Regions from separate parts of the Serratia sp. K1WW1 genome, predicted to be linked through region 1. Evidence: riboswitches for the same ligand, from Rfam matches in the RefSeq annotation. Region 1 holds a riboswitch; the other holds the start of a gene.

Region 1 (7,473 bases):
AGCGCGTGATGCTGCTGTTCACCAACCCAACCGACGTTTGGCGTCTGGTTGAGGAAGGGGTGAATATCACATCGGTGAATATCGGTGGTATGGCGTTCCGCCAGGGCAAAACCCAGGTGAATAACGCGGTGTCCGTCGATGAGAAAGACATCGAGGCGTTTAAGAAGTTAAACGAACGCGGGATTGAACTTGAAGTCCGTAAGGTCTCTTCCGACAGTCAGCTAAAAATGATGGACCTGATTAACAAACTCAATTAACGACAACGTCGTTAATTTTTTACTCAGAGCTGTTTGGTCATATAGGAGAAGTGCAATGGAGATCACCACTCTTCAGATTGTACTGATATTTATCGTTGCCTGTATCGCCGGGATGGGTTCCGTCCTGGATGAGTTTCAATTCCACCGCCCGTTAGTGGCCTGTACGCTGATTGGCTTCGTTCTCGGTGACATCAAAACCGGTATCATCATCGGCGGTACGCTGGAAATGATCGCACTGGGTTGGATGAACATCGGGGCTGCGGTTGCACCCGATGCGGCGTTAGCGTCGATTATTTCCACCATTCTGGTTATCGCCGGTGGGCAAAACATCGGTGCCGGTATTGCCCTGGCGATCCCACTGGCAGCAGCAGGCCAGGTACTGACCATTATCGTACGTACCATCACCGTGGCCTTCCAGCATGCGGCGGACAAAGCGGCAGAACGGGGTAACCTGAACGGTATTACCGTGATCCACATCGCGGCCCTGTTGGTTCAGGCAATGCGTGTCGCTATTCCTGCGGTGATCGTGGCGGTCTCTGTCGGCACAGCTGGCGTCCATGCCCTGCTTAACTCAATTCCGGAAGTGGTCACAGGCGGTCTAAACATCGCCGGTGGCATGATCGTGGTAGTCGGTTACGCGATGGTCATCAACATGATGCGTGCCGGTTATCTGATGCCATTCTTCTACCTGGGCTTCGTTACCGCAGCCTTCACCAACTTTAACCTGGTCGCACTCGGTGTGATCGGTGTGGTGATGGCGGTGCTCTACATCCAGCTCAGCCCTAAATACAACAAGTCTCAGGTGGTTCAGGCCAACCCTGCCGGTGCCAACGACCTCGATAACGAATTGGACTAGGAATAGGTGAAAGAAATGGTTGATACAACGACTCAAAAGAAACTGACACCTGCCGATATTCGAGGCGTATTCGTACGCTCCAACCTGTTCCAGGGTTCATGGAACTTCGAACGTATGCAGGCGCTAGGTTTTTGTTTCTCCATGGTACCGGTGATCCGTCGCCTGTATCCGGACAACAACGACGAACGCAAGCAGGCAATCAAACGCCATCTTGAGTTCTTCAATACGCAACCGTTCGTCGCAGCGCCAATACTTGGCGTTACCATGGCGATGGAAGAACAGCGTGCCAACGGCGCACCGATCGACGATGCGGCCATCAACGGCATCAAAGTAGGTTTGATGGGGCCACTGGCCGGCGTCGGTGACCCGATATTCTGGGGTACCGTTCGCCCGGTATTTGCCGCATTGGGTGCCGGTATTGCCATGAGTGGCAGCCTGCTCGGCCCGCTGTTGTTCTTCGTGATGTTTAACCTGGTACGCCTGTTGGTTCGTTACTACGGTGTCGCCTACGGTTATCAAAAAGGGGTCGATATCGTTAGCGATATGGGCGGTGGTTTCCTGCAAAAACTGACGGAAGGGGCGTCCATCCTCGGCCTGTTTGTCATGGGGGCCCTGGTTAACAAGTGGACGCACGTGAATATCCCGCTGGTGGTGTCAAAAATTACCGACCAGACCGGGCAAACCCACGTCACCACGGTACAAACCATCCTTGACCAGTTGATGCCTGGCTTGGTACCGCTACTGCTGACCTTCGGCTGTATGTGGCTACTGCGCAAGAAGGTCAACGCGCTGTGGATCATTATCGGCTTCTTCGCCATCGGTATCTTCGGTTACTGGATTGGTCTGTTAGGTCTGTAATAGCAATTGATGGCCGGGGGGCAACCCCCGGTTTTTTTATTTATGGAGTGGTGAGATGTCGCTGACCGATGGCGTAATACTGATTTTTATTCTGCTGATGCTGGCGTATGCGCTGTATGACGAGTTCGGCATGAACCTGCTGAAAGGAAAAACGCTGTTAAAGGTGCAGCTCAAGCGGGGTAACCGCCTGGACTGCCTGATCTTCGTCGGTCTGATCGCCATCCTGATCTACCGCAACCTGGTCGAGCAGGGAGCGCCGATAACTACCTACCTGCTAATTTCCCTGGCGTTGATGGCGGTATATATCTCCTATATCCGCAAGCCCAAAATGTTGTTTAAAACTACGGGCTTCTTCTATGCAAATGCGTTTATTGACTATCGACGCATCAAAGCCATGAATTTATCCGAAGACGGCATTCTGGTTATCGACTTAGAACAGCGCCGGTTATTAATCCAGGTGACGCACTTGGATGACCTGGAAAAAATCTATCATTTTTTCCTTGAAAATAAATGAGTTAAAAACCACCCTCCCCATACTGATTAATTAACAGTGCTTTGTTTGGGTAATTAATCAGCATGGCTGGTGTTTTTTCTGCTTATTATTTCCACACCATTGATGCAACTATCGCCATTACTTCCCTCAACAAACACGCTAATGAAAATAAGTCTCAATTTCACCCAATACCCCGGTGAAATTAAACGTTGTCCGCAGCAAAAATATTATGGTATGGTTGCGCCGTCATTGGGGAGTAGCCGGTTTCTGGGGAGTCATAACCAGAAACGCCCGTATCAACATACTCGTTTCGTCAGCGAAACGTGGTGCGGGCAGCCAGGTAGGTTGGCGAGACCATAGGCACGTAACTCCGTCGTATGGTTGGGGGTGGGTTACGTGTATATGGAGCCACCCGGCCGAGACTATTTCAATGAACCTTTCCGCAACTCTTATCCTGGCTTTTGGCATGTCTATGGACGCGTTTGCCGCGTCGATCGGCAAAGGTGCCACTCTGCATCAACCGCGTTTTCGCGAAGCTATCCGTACCGGTCTGATCTTTGGCATCATTGAAGCCATTACCCCGCTTATCGGCTGGGGTATCGGGCTGTTTGCCAGCCAATACATCATGGAGTGGGACCACTGGGTCGCCTTTAGCCTGCTGTTTATCCTTGGCGCACGCATGATCGTTGAAGGGGTGAAAAACAAGCCGGAAGAAGAGAAAGTCAATCGTCATGGCTTCTGGGTGCTGGTCGCTACGGCCATTGCCACCAGTCTGGATGCGATGGCCATCGGTGTGGGCCTGGCATTCCTGCAGGTTAATATCCTGCATACCGCGATGGCGATAGGTATGGCAACCATGATCATGGCGACGCTGGGGATGATGGTTGGCCGGTTTATCGGCCCGCTGCTGGGCAAGCGCGCAGAAATTCTTGGCGGCGTGGTGCTGATCGGGATTGGCTTTAATATCCTGCTGGAACACTTGGGCTACCTGGCTTAATCCTTGGCTGCGAAGAAGACTCCCTCACCCTAACCCTCTCCCCAAGGAGAGGGAACCGATCGAGTTCGTTGATCTTTCTGCGTAATATCCCAACTTTCTTGCTTTTACACCCTAGTTTCCGAAGCTACACGGGCCAATTACCTCTCCCCAAAGAGCCGATCGAGTTCGTTGATCTTTCGGCGTAATACCTTAACTTTCTTGCTTTTACTCCCTACTTTCCGAAGCTACACGGGCCAATTACCTACTCCAGGCAGCTCCCTCACCTTGGATAAGATGGGTGTTCGAGTTGCTCAGGTGATCTCTTTACCTCCAAAAAAGCAGGGGCTATCAGCTCCCTCTCCCTGTGGGAGAGGGTTGGGGTGAGGGGAAGGTTAACATTGATGCCACTCAGCCCCGGCGGTACAAGCGGATGGCGAAATCCGTCTCGCAGGCAAAGGTGGCCATGTCGAGCAAACCTTGCTGCACCTCCGGTGAAGCGCGCCAGGCAAACGGCGTCATCTGCAACAGATTGGCAGCCTGCTCACCCGGCAGCGCCATCGGATACGCCAATGGCTCGGCCAATTCACAGCTAAAGCCCTCAAGCTGCTCATCATGCTCCGCATGCAATTGAACCTCCTGATAAACCTGCTGTTTTAGCTGATAAAGGTGCCGAGGCCCCGGTGACACTGTCACAACCACCCCACCCGGCTTGACTACCCGCGCCAATTCCTCGGCTTTACAGGGGGCATAGATACGTAACACAGCATCGAGCGACGCGTCAGCAAACGGCAGGCGATGGCTGGAAGCCACACAGAAAGAGACCGCCGGGTAGCGTTTGGCCGCCGAGCGGATAGCCACCTTGGCAACATCCAGGCCATACACCATTACGGTCCGTTCCTGAGACAAGCGTGCCGCCACGGCGGCCGTGTAATAGCCTTCACCACAGCCAATATCCAGCAGTGTCTGCGGCTCAATAGGCAAGGAGCTGGCTAACAGCTCGGCCACCCGCTGTTGCAACGGCTGGTAGTAGCCGCCGTCAAGAAATGCGCGGCGGGCCTGCATCATCTCGGCACTGTCACCCGGCTGTTTAGAACGCTTGTGTTGCACCGGCATTAAGTTGACGTACCCTTCTTTGGCACGGTCGAATTGATGGTTATTTTCGCAACGCCACTGTTGGTTTGCGAAATCAAGCGGTTGGAAGCACAGGGGGCACTGATAAGACATGGATGAGATCCCGAAGAGAGATGGCGCAGGTAGTCTAAAGAAGGCTGGTGTACGATGCAAGGCGGATGCCCATCTGCCACTAGCCAAGTAATCCAAAAGCTGGCTACACTGGATATCTCCTCTCAGCCACAGGCAAAGACGTTCTATGACCGACTATTCCCCGCTGCTCAGCGGCGTTCCTGGCATCGCTCATGGCTTTGGCAATAAAGGTGCCCTGCTGCCAACGCCGTTACAGCCCTTTCGCAATACGCTGCCTGAGAAAAAACAGGTACACGGTACTCGCATAGTCGATATCCATCAGGCGGGCCAGCAATGCGGTGAGGCCGATGGCTTCTTTACCCGTGAGCCAGGGATCCTGATCAGCGTATTAACCGCAGACTGCCTGCCGGTGATTTTCAGCCGTAAAGACGGTAGCGCCATTGCTGCGGTACATGCGGGCTGGCGCGGCCTGCTGGATGGCATTCTGGAGCAGATGGCCAAACGCATCGGCCAGGATGACGATACCGCCAATTGGGTGGCCTCCATCGGCCCCGCTGCGGGCGCTTGCTGCTATCAGGTTAACCAGGAGCTGGTCGAAAAGTTTCAGCAGGCGCTGCCCTTGCCAGCAGAGCTGATCAGCCCGACCCACCGCCATCTGGATCTGGCCGCCATCGCCGTAAACAAGCTCAAAGCCCTGGGATTCGCCGCGGTCGATCACGCAGGCTCTTGCACCATCTGCACGCTCAACAGCGACCCACGGCAGCCCCAGCGCTTTAAATACACCAGCTATCGCCGCAACAGCCATCGCCGCGCACAAGATCCCAACCATCCGGGGATTAAAGGCCGCAATCAGTATTCCGGCATCATCATCACAGGGTGATATTCATCGACGCCAGAAACGAAAAAACCCGCACTAAGGCGGGTTTTTTGTTCAGCTGACGCTGATTAGATTGCAGTAACGTTTACTGCAGATGGGCCTTTCTGGCCATCTTGAATTTCGAACTCAACGTTCTGGCCTTCAGCCAGGGTTTTGAAGCCGTTACCCTGGATTGCAGAGAAGTGTACGAACACGTCTTTGCTGCCGTCAGCCGGGGTGATGAAACCGAAACCTTTAGACTCGTTGAACCACTTAACTTGACCTTTGATCTTTGCCATCTTGAGTATTTCCTTTGGATTGTTTAAACCGCCCGTAGGCGTTACATAGACAAACTAGAGTCGTTACTGCTTGAGGCACTAAGATAAGGATCGGCAGAGAAGCGGTATTCAACGCTAACGTCTTTACTCAGAACTTCTTTACTGAAAATGCCACACATATACAGAACTGTACCTCGTTTTACCCAAGTGCGTTATCACATACTCTGGAATCGTTGGCAAGCCATTTTTAATCACTCATGGACGTGTCGCACATATTTGAAACGGTCAGCCGCAAGAATAGCTTAAATAGGGCAAAAGAGGTTGAAGCCTTGGCTATTTTCTGCTTTGTAAAGAAGCCGCGCTGTACTCCGCGTGGCGCCTCAGTTTTAACAATTCTTTCAACTCGGCAGCGAGCGATTTTGACCACATATAAGCCGCAGGCAGGCCAAAGAACGTAAAAAAATTTGAATCTTTATGGAATTTTATATGCAACTATTGAATATCGATGTTCAGGGGCCAAACGACCAACTGATCCGACCTTTGGCTAGCAAAGCCTGTCATAGCAGGATAGTTATGCTTTGGGCCCCCGCAACAGAACCGTTCACTCGGGCCAAAACGCTCACACAGGCCAGTGCATAATCATGCAGCGAGCCAAATTTTGCACCAAGAATGTGCAAGTGGACGAAATAGCCACCCCGCCCTGCGGGTTTATATCCGTAGCTAAGTTAGTAAGGATAAAAAAAATAATAAAAATACCACCTACCCACTCAGCGGCTATTTCCGCCGAAGATTAACGAAATCGCCAAGGCATTTTTTTTCGCTAATCTTGGCGTGACGGTTTTATCCATTACCCGCCGTAAACCCCGCAAAGCCGCACCACGCCCAGCGCCATCCGATGCAGGGTACGCCGCAACCCCATGATACTCATTAGGAGTTAGGGCTAACCTCCAGATGTTCACCAATCTTCAGCGGATAAAAACTGTGCTGCTCAACCCCTGCCTCGCGAAGTGCCAGGCTGAGTTGCACAGGTGGTTCATCCAACGATTCATCGGCCAATTCAAACACGCCCCAATGGATAGGGATCACTCTGGGTTCGTTCAATTGCTGATACAGCCTCACCGACTGCTGCGGATCCATATGCTGCTCTTGCATGAACCATCTTGGGGCGTAAGCACCAATGGGCAACGCCGCGATATCGAACGGCCCAAGGCGGGTGCCGATATCGACCAACCGTTCGCTGTAACCGCTGTCACCAGAGAAATAAAAACGCAGCGCCGGGTGATGGATCACCCAGCCACACCATAGAGAACGATTACGATCCCACGGTGTACGCATGCTCCAGTGGCGTGCTGGCGTGGCGTAGAACGTCATCTCATCCAGCGTCAGGCTCTCCCACCAATCCAGTTCAACCACCCGTTTGGCCGGGTAATGGCTGAACCAGCGTTTGAGGCCCAGCGGTACAACAAAGGTGGCATTGCGAAAGCGTTTGGTCAGTTCCCTGATGGTTTGACGATCCAGATGGTCGTAGTGATTGTGGGAAATCAGCACCACATCTACCGCTGGCAGCTGTTTTACCGTTAGCGGGGGCGGCGTCTTGCGATGTGGGCCGTAGAAGCTCACAGGTGATGCCCTGGGCGACAGTACCGGATCGATCAGCACGTGCCGGCCCCCCAGGCGCAACAGGAGAGAAGCATGG
Region 2 (7,473 bases), 630 kb from region 1:
GCTGGCACTCAACCCTTTGACCCCGGTAGCGATCCTCAATTTATTCAGCCAGTGCCCGTTTGAGGCGTTGAGGCAAGAGGTTGCCCAGAATCCAGCCTTGCCTGCATCCTAATTCGCCTGATGAAATCTTGGCTCTGATGCTGGCGGACAAGGATGAAAAAGTGGTGAAATTCGCCGAAGAAGCGCAAGTAGCAAGACTGCTGACAACTCCCAACAGGCTCAAAAAGTAGGGGCGCTGCAAGCTGCGCCCGCTTAGCAAATTAAGGATATAGAATGTCGAAGTTAATTTATTATGTTGCAGCATCTATGGATGGCTACATTGCCACCCAGGATCATGGGCTTGACTGGCTGACTAATTTTATTTTAGGCGATGATGCTACACCCTATGATGACTTCTACCAGAGTATTGGCGCGGTGATTATGGGAGGCAAAACCTACAGCTGGATAATGGAAAATGCCCATGGTGACTGGCCTTATAAAGAGGTTCCGGCGTTCATTTTGACAAGTCAGGATCTGGTAATACCGCAAGGCACAGGCATAAGTAAAGTTTGTGGCAATGCTAATGATATTGCCAGGCATGCAAAACTGGCGGCAAAAGGTAAGGATGTTTGGGTCGTTGGAGGGGGTAAGTCCGCTGCATTTTTCGCCGATGCTGGTGAATTGGACCAATTACATATCACAACCATTCCTGTATTTCTGGGTGAAGGGATCAAGATCCTACCCGTCAACCGTAGTGTGGTTGTGACGCCAGTGACGAGCCGGTTTTTACAAAGCGGTGCGTTAGAAAGCGTGTTAACTATAAGAAAGTAGTGCCGATTAGTCGCCGTGAAATAGAAGCCGCATCACGCGGCTTCTCTAAGGGCAACACAGATATGTCGGGGCGGGTAACCCGCTTTGCCAAGTACCGCAAGTAACTCGCTTGCTGCCAAAGTGCTGTCGATCTTTACCTCACCTGCCGCAGGATTGGTTTCGATACGGGCCTGTGGGTCAACGCTCAGTAGCGCTTTGGTGACGGATTTAGCGCAGCCACCGCAGGTCATATTGGGAACAGTGAAATGATGCATATTGATCTCCATCGGGTTGGTGTCAGATCACTATGAGGTTTGCCAGCGTGGCAAGGTCAAAGGTTTTTCTGCAAAATTTTCTCTTTCGTTACAACAGCAAATCCCTTTTCCCCGCGTTTCAGTACACCTGACGCAACACCGAACTTTTGTGCCTTATTTGCCACTGTCGTCGCTGTGGTTGGCTCGGCTAAATCAGCCAGGATCGGGCAGTCTGGGCGGTCATTACCGTGGCAGTGATCGGCCAGGAACTCGAGGGTTTGCGCCATCGCCTGCAGTTCGGCAATCTTGGCTTTTAGCCGGGCGACATGTGTAAGCGCCATTTCTTTGACGTCGGCGCTGGCGCGGTCCCGGTCGTTCCACAGCACCAGCAGCGCAGAGATCTGCTCAACAGAAAACCCAAGGTCGCGTGAACGGCGGATAAAGCGCAGGCTATGTACGTCCGAAGAACTGTAATGGCGGTAGCCCGCATCCGAGCGTATGGCCTTGGGGATCAAACCGATCGGTTCGTAGTAGCGGATCATCTTGGCTGAAACGCCGGAGGACTTGGCTGCTTGACCGATATTCATCATTGTCTCCTTCAGAGGGATAGCACTGAAACTGTGGATTAGCGTCATTGTTACTGGTGAAGCTCGCTGGTCTCCCTCACCCCAACCCTCTCCCCAAGGAGAGGGAGCTGATACGGAGCTGCGGTCAGGTATGGTGATCCATTTCTGGCTCACTATCCTGCTCCCAAGAACAGGGAACAGATATGGGAATATCTTCACGTGTAGGCCAAGTGATCTTCTGTCATTGATAGCGAGCTCGAACGGTCCCCTCTCCCTGTGGGAGAGGGTTAGGGTGAGGGGTATCACCATGGCCCGACATCGGTCATTTACTTGCAATAACGGGGATAATCTCCGCCCCGCTTTCCGCCGTCCCGCTAGAAGCCTCAACCGTCATCGGAGCCTGGAAGCGCTTAAGCCGCAGCGCGTTGCCGAGTACAAAGACGCTGGAGAGCGCCATCGCCGCCGCCGCGAAGATCGGCGAAAGCAAAGTACCGTTCAACGGATAAAGCGCGCCCGCCGCCACCGGGATCAGCACCGCGTTGTAGGCAAAAGCCCAGAACAGGTTCTGTTTGATGTTGCGGATCGTCGCCTGGCTAAGCGCGATAGCGTTCGGCACTCCGCGCAGGTCGCCAGACATCAGCACCACATCGGCCGCCTCGATAGCCACATCCGTACCGGTACCGATAGCCAGCCCAACGTCCGCTTCCGCCAACGCCGGCGCGTCGTTGATGCCGTCCCCCACAAAGGCCACTCGCGCTCCATTGACCCGGAACTTTTTCAGCGCTGCAACCTTGCCGTCGGGCAACACCTCTGCCGCAACTTCATCAATACCCAGCTGTTTGGCGATCGCCGCCGCCGTTGCCGCATTATCTCCGGTAATCATCGCCACTTTGAGGCCCAACGCGTGCAGCGCCTTAATAGCCTCTGGCGTGGTTTCCTTGATCGGATCGGCAACCGCAATCACCGCCGCCAAGCGACCATCGATAGCGGCATAGAGCGGGCTCTTACCCTGTTCACCCAGGCGCTGGGCGGCAGATTTGAAGCTCGCTACATCAAGACCAAGCTGCGTCATGAACCGATCTGCACCAACTGAAACCACCCTGCCATCTACCTTGGCCGTTACGCCAAAGCCCGGCACGGAGTCGAAGCCTTCAACGGGGGCCAGCGTGATGCCTTGCTGTTTGGCGGCCAGCACAATCGCTTCGGCGATCGGGTGCTCAGAGCGGGTTTCGACCGCCGCAACCAGAGCCAGCACTTCGCTGTACTCAAAACCCTTGGCGGGAACCAGATCGGTGAGTTCTGGGCGTCCTTTGGTCAAGGTGCCGGTCTTGTCGAGGGCGATAACGCTCACGTCACGCAGCGCCTGCAAGGCTTCCCCTTTACGGAACAACACGCCAAGTTCAGCAGCACGCCCGGTACCGACCATAATTGACGTCGGCGTGGCCAGCCCCATGGCACATGGGCAAGCGATAATCAGCACCGCAACCGCATTCACCAACGCAAAGGTCAGCGCCGGTTCCGGGCCAAAGATCAGCCAAACCAGGAAGGTCAGCACGGCGGCGGCCATCACTGCCGGTACGAACCACATGGTCACCTTATCGACCAGCGCCTGGATCGGCAGCTTGGAGCCCTGCGCTTCCTCAACCAGACGGATGATTTGCGCCAGCACCGTATTGGCCCCGACCTTGGTGACGCGGAAGCTGAAAGCACCGGTCTTGTTGATGGTGCCACCCACAACGGCAGCGCCTACGCCCTTCGATACGGGCAACGGTTCGCCGGTGATCATGCTCTCATCCACATAAGATGCCCCCTCAACGACCTCGCCATCGACTGGGATCTTCTCCCCTGGACGCACGAACACCACGTCACCGGTGGTCACCTGATCGAGCGGGATCTCAACGGTATCGCCGTTACGTTCAACGCGCGCCGTCTTGGCCTGAAGCCCGACCAGCCGTTTGATGGCCTGCGACGTTCGCCCCTTGGCACGAGCCTCCAACGTGCGCCCAAGCAGGATCAAGGTCACGATGACCGCGGCGGCTTCGAAGTAGACGTTAGCGGTTCCCTGCGGCAGCACCTCGGGAATGAAAGTCGCCACCACCGAATAGCCGTAGGCCGCTGCCGTACCTACCGACACCAGTGAGTTCATATCGGGAGCCCCGCGCAACAACGCCGGGATACCTTTGCGGAAAAAGCGCAGGCCCGGGCCGAACAGCACCAGGGTGGCGAGTACAAACTGTATATACCAGCTCGCCTGTTCACCCAAAACGCCCTGCACCCAATGGTGCATCGGGGGAATAAGGTGTGAGCCCATCTCAAGGATAAAGACCGGCAAAGTGAGAATGCCCGCAATCAGCAAAGAGCGGCGTAAGCCGCGCGCTTCATTCTCGCGGCGTTCGGTATCCTGATCGTTTACATTCGCCGTTTCGGCAGACAACCGACGGGCCTTGTAACCCGCCTGCACAACCGCCGCTTCAAGATCAGCGGTGGAGACAACCCCGGCGAGGTGCCGTACCCGCGCACGCTCGGTCGCCAGGTTGACGCTGGCTGAGAGGACGCCTGGAAGTTGTGTTAGCGCTTTTTCAACCCGGCCGACGCAGGATGCGCAGGTCATCTCTTCGATCGCCAGCTCGGTAGTCTCTTCACGGACGGCGTAGCCGGCGCTCTCGATGGCACTAACGGCCGCTTGTGGATCGGCCACGCCGCTAAAGGTGACATCTGCCCGCTCGGTGGCAAGATTGACCGTGGCCGTTTGCACGCCGGGAACGGCTTTTAGTGCGCGTTCGACACGGCCAACGCACGATGCACAGGTCATTCCTTCGACCGGCAGGCTCAGACGAGCCGCTTGATTGGAACCTGATGGGACGGAAGCGGAAGCCATGGTTCTACTCCTGGGAAGTATCGGTAACAAAAGCTTAAACCTTCCCACCAGGGGAAGGTCAAGGCCTGTTAGCAATCAGTTCTGTGGGGGAGTGAGTAGGGTTATCGCTTTGACCTACATCGGATTGCAGGGACGGTAATTATTTAGCCGCTAAATGAGATTGAGGCGATAATATAAGCGAAATAGAAAGCCCCATTAATAAATAACATCCACACTTTCAGCTTTTTGTTTCTGGCATTGATCCATAGCCAATATGCCGATGAAAGCGTAATAAACACCCCAATCAACACTTCATGCCGGGGTTGCCATGGCGTCAATAATATCCCGATGGCGGGTAATATGGTGCCTTGGAAAACCATTGCGCCGGTAATATTGCCTAATGCCAGAGTATCCTTCCCTTTGCGTATCCATAGAATGCTGTTCACCTTCTCTGGCAATTCGGTAGCGATAGGAATGATAATCAATGACAGCAGCAACACCGAGATGCCAAGCTTTTCCGATACTGCGGCCACACCGTCTATAAAACCTAAAGCCCCCGCCACCAATACGCCCAAACCCATTATGGTTTGCAGGATGATGGTAAATAGCGTGGTGGGCAACCCCACTCGGGATAAGAACATGACGTTATCTGCCGCGGTTCCATTGCCTTCAGCCACTAATTTTTTCGACGCGTGTAAGGTTTTTACAATATAGGTGACATAAAGCAAGACTAACAAAACGCTGACGCCCATTCTGGCGATCTTCATCTCCACAGGAATGAACAAGGCGATTGCGGCTAACACAAAAGCCAGCAGGAAGTAATGCGTATCCCGTATAAACCCGGTGGGCTCTGGGGTGATAGACCCGTTAATGCCCCGCCGTCTTACCACGGCCAGCGCCATCAAAAAGATCGACAGCGTAGACAGCATCAGCGGCGCGCCCAATATCGCCCCCACGCCAATCTCTTCGTTAACATTAGCCGCCGACGTGCCGGCAACCAGAGCCAAAATGGGTACCATGGTTTCCGGTAAGGCGGTGCCAATAGCGGCAAAAAGCGAACCGGTTACCCCTTCAGAGATCTTCAACCTTTCGCCAAGGTGTTCCAGGGCATTGGTGAAAATTTCAGAGGCAATCAATATGATGATTAAGGATATCGCGAGCTGGAAAAATGACAGCGTCATCCTTTAGCCCTCAATTCGTAAGGCTTTTGGGCAGTTTTTTGGCCGAGGCTATGTGAAATTAAAGCAGAAAAAAGGGTCATTATGGAAATACCGACTGGACGTTGCAAACCATGGTGTAATATTCCTCGTCCAATCCAAAAGAAATATTACCCCTATGGTCTCGCCAATCTGATCGACGGATGTGCCACAGCAACTTGCTGAGTATGTTGACACATCCTCCTTCATGATGAAGGAAGGCTACTCCCCAAATGAGTGGGGCAAGCTTAGTCGAACTGTCATGGCGCTGTCAAAGTCAATTACTCTGCCTGTCTTTCACCAGGCGCAGCGTTTGATAAATCATCATCAACCGCTGGACTAATTCTGTGTGGTTATTGGAGCGAATACGCTCGGGTAACTCGTTTAACCATGCAGACAACTGCACCAGGCCATGACCATTTAGCGCCTCGGCCAACATTTCCACCCGTTCAATTCCACGCCCCCCTTGATGCCGGATCCCCTGCTGTAACCACTGAGCCAGCAACGTTTCGGTGTCTGCCAACGCTTGCTGCATACCTGAACGCTGTTGCAGATCGGCCTGGCGCTCCATCGGGAAAGGTTCAGCCTCATCGGCACACAGCGAGAATATCTGGGTGTCACTGGCTACGGCCAACGGCTCGATAAACAGCTTGCCTGACTCGATCTTCACCCTGCCTGAAATCAACCGTGGCGGGGTTGCTGGCGTGAGCATTGCCCTGGCCAATACCTCGATAGCCTGAGGGGCGGCACTATCGTAATCTAGTGACACTGTCACAAAATTATCATCACGATCCTCTCCGCTTAAGATATCAATCTGCAAGCACTGTAATGCCGGGTCCCAGCACCAGTCGAGCACTTCGCTAACCGGTAAGATATGCAACTGTTCGATCGGCTGTCTGGGGCGTACAAAGTCCGGCAATGCCAGCTGGAGATGACGTTTCAACGCTGCCGCATCAGGCTGCCTGAGCGGTTCCCCCAACAGCTCCCACGCACGGGCAGAGAGCGGCAACACGCTGGTATATTGCTTACCGCTGGCAATGTCTAACGCCCCGTTTGCCCGGCGCTTGGCGGCATTGGTGATCACCTGGCAGGCCGCCAGTTTTTTTACCGGGTGGCCGGCAATCCTGCGGCTGCCTATCGGCGTCGCCACGTCTTGTGGATCGCTATTTTTAGGCCACTGACGTTCAATGACCATCAGCGCTTGGGAGTCCGGGTCGGTGTAGATCAGATCCACCCCTTCCTGCTGCTCGTCGGCCCAATAACGCGCGCCGAGTGATACCAGTTTCAGATGTTCCAGTTGGATCTCACCTTTGACGCCCAGGCCAAGAATTTCAGCCGCAGGAAGGCGTGGTAAGTTCTGCTGCTGCGCCTGTTGATCCATGCACCTGGCCGCGACTAACCGGGCCGAAAGCCCGCTGATGCGCTGCAAAAATTCGACCGGATGATAGCGGCTTGAACGATTATGCTGATCGGCCATCTCTTGCTGAATATCCGCCAGGCTTTCGCTAACCCAGCGCCACTGAAGCTGCTGGGCATGGCGACTCACTTCCGCCATCAGCGGTTTGATGGCCGTCTCTGGCTGGCTGCTGCCGTCCGACCACAGTTTGAGCAGCAATTTATCCAATGACGTTTGTAATAGCACCGCTTCTGACTGGTCGAATAAGGCGTTTGCCTGCGCCTGTTCACCGTCGGGCAAACGGATTTGCAGCGTTAACTGCTCAAAGTCTGGCTGGCTGATCTCGGCCTGTTCAAAACCCCAGACCGCCATCACAATATGTTCGCAAATCGTCTCTTGAATACAGTCACAGCGT

What was found. A riboswitch is a leader RNA that binds a small molecule or an ion and turns the genes downstream of it on or off. The one in region 1 is predicted to bind manganese.
Region 2: it holds a riboswitch for manganese, as region 1 does, so the genes downstream of both, ACX9GU_RS13825 (sodium:calcium antiporter) here and mntP (manganese efflux pump MntP) in region 1, are expected to answer to the same signal.

What each region holds. Positions count from the first base shown of each region.
Region 1 covers NZ_CM147697.1:2,420,973-2,428,445, reverse strand. Annotated here, with positions in the region: gene manX (PTS mannose transporter subunit IIAB) at 1-257, shown strand, start outside; gene ACX9GU_RS10970 (PTS mannose/fructose/sorbose transporter subunit IIC) at 313-1,113, shown strand; gene ACX9GU_RS10965 (PTS mannose transporter subunit IID) at 1,129-1,971, shown strand; gene ACX9GU_RS10960 (DUF986 family protein) at 2,027-2,485, shown strand; yybP-ykoY riboswitch at 2,704-2,884, shown strand; gene mntP (manganese efflux pump MntP) at 2,895-3,461, shown strand; gene rlmA (23S rRNA (guanine(745)-N(1))-methyltransferase) at 3,849-4,664, opposite strand; gene pgeF (peptidoglycan editing factor PgeF) at 4,810-5,523, shown strand; gene cspE (transcription antiterminator/RNA stability regulator CspE) at 5,589-5,798, opposite strand; gene ACX9GU_RS10935 (DUF2627 domain-containing protein) at 5,840-5,956, opposite strand; gene ACX9GU_RS10930 (MBL fold metallo-hydrolase) at 6,705-7,473, opposite strand, start outside.
Region 2 covers NZ_CM147697.1:3,053,624-3,061,096, reverse strand. Annotated here, with positions in the region: gene ACX9GU_RS13850 (hypothetical protein) at 1-112, shown strand, start outside; gene ACX9GU_RS13845 (dihydrofolate reductase family protein) at 274-810, shown strand; gene ACX9GU_RS13840 (heavy-metal-associated domain-containing protein) at 843-1,064, opposite strand; gene cueR (Cu(I)-responsive transcriptional regulator) at 1,121-1,630, opposite strand; gene ACX9GU_RS13830 (heavy metal translocating P-type ATPase) at 1,932-4,487, opposite strand; gene ACX9GU_RS13825 (sodium:calcium antiporter) at 4,631-5,647, opposite strand; yybP-ykoY riboswitch at 5,810-5,906, opposite strand; gene ACX9GU_RS13820 (SWIM zinc finger family protein) at 5,940-7,473, opposite strand, start outside.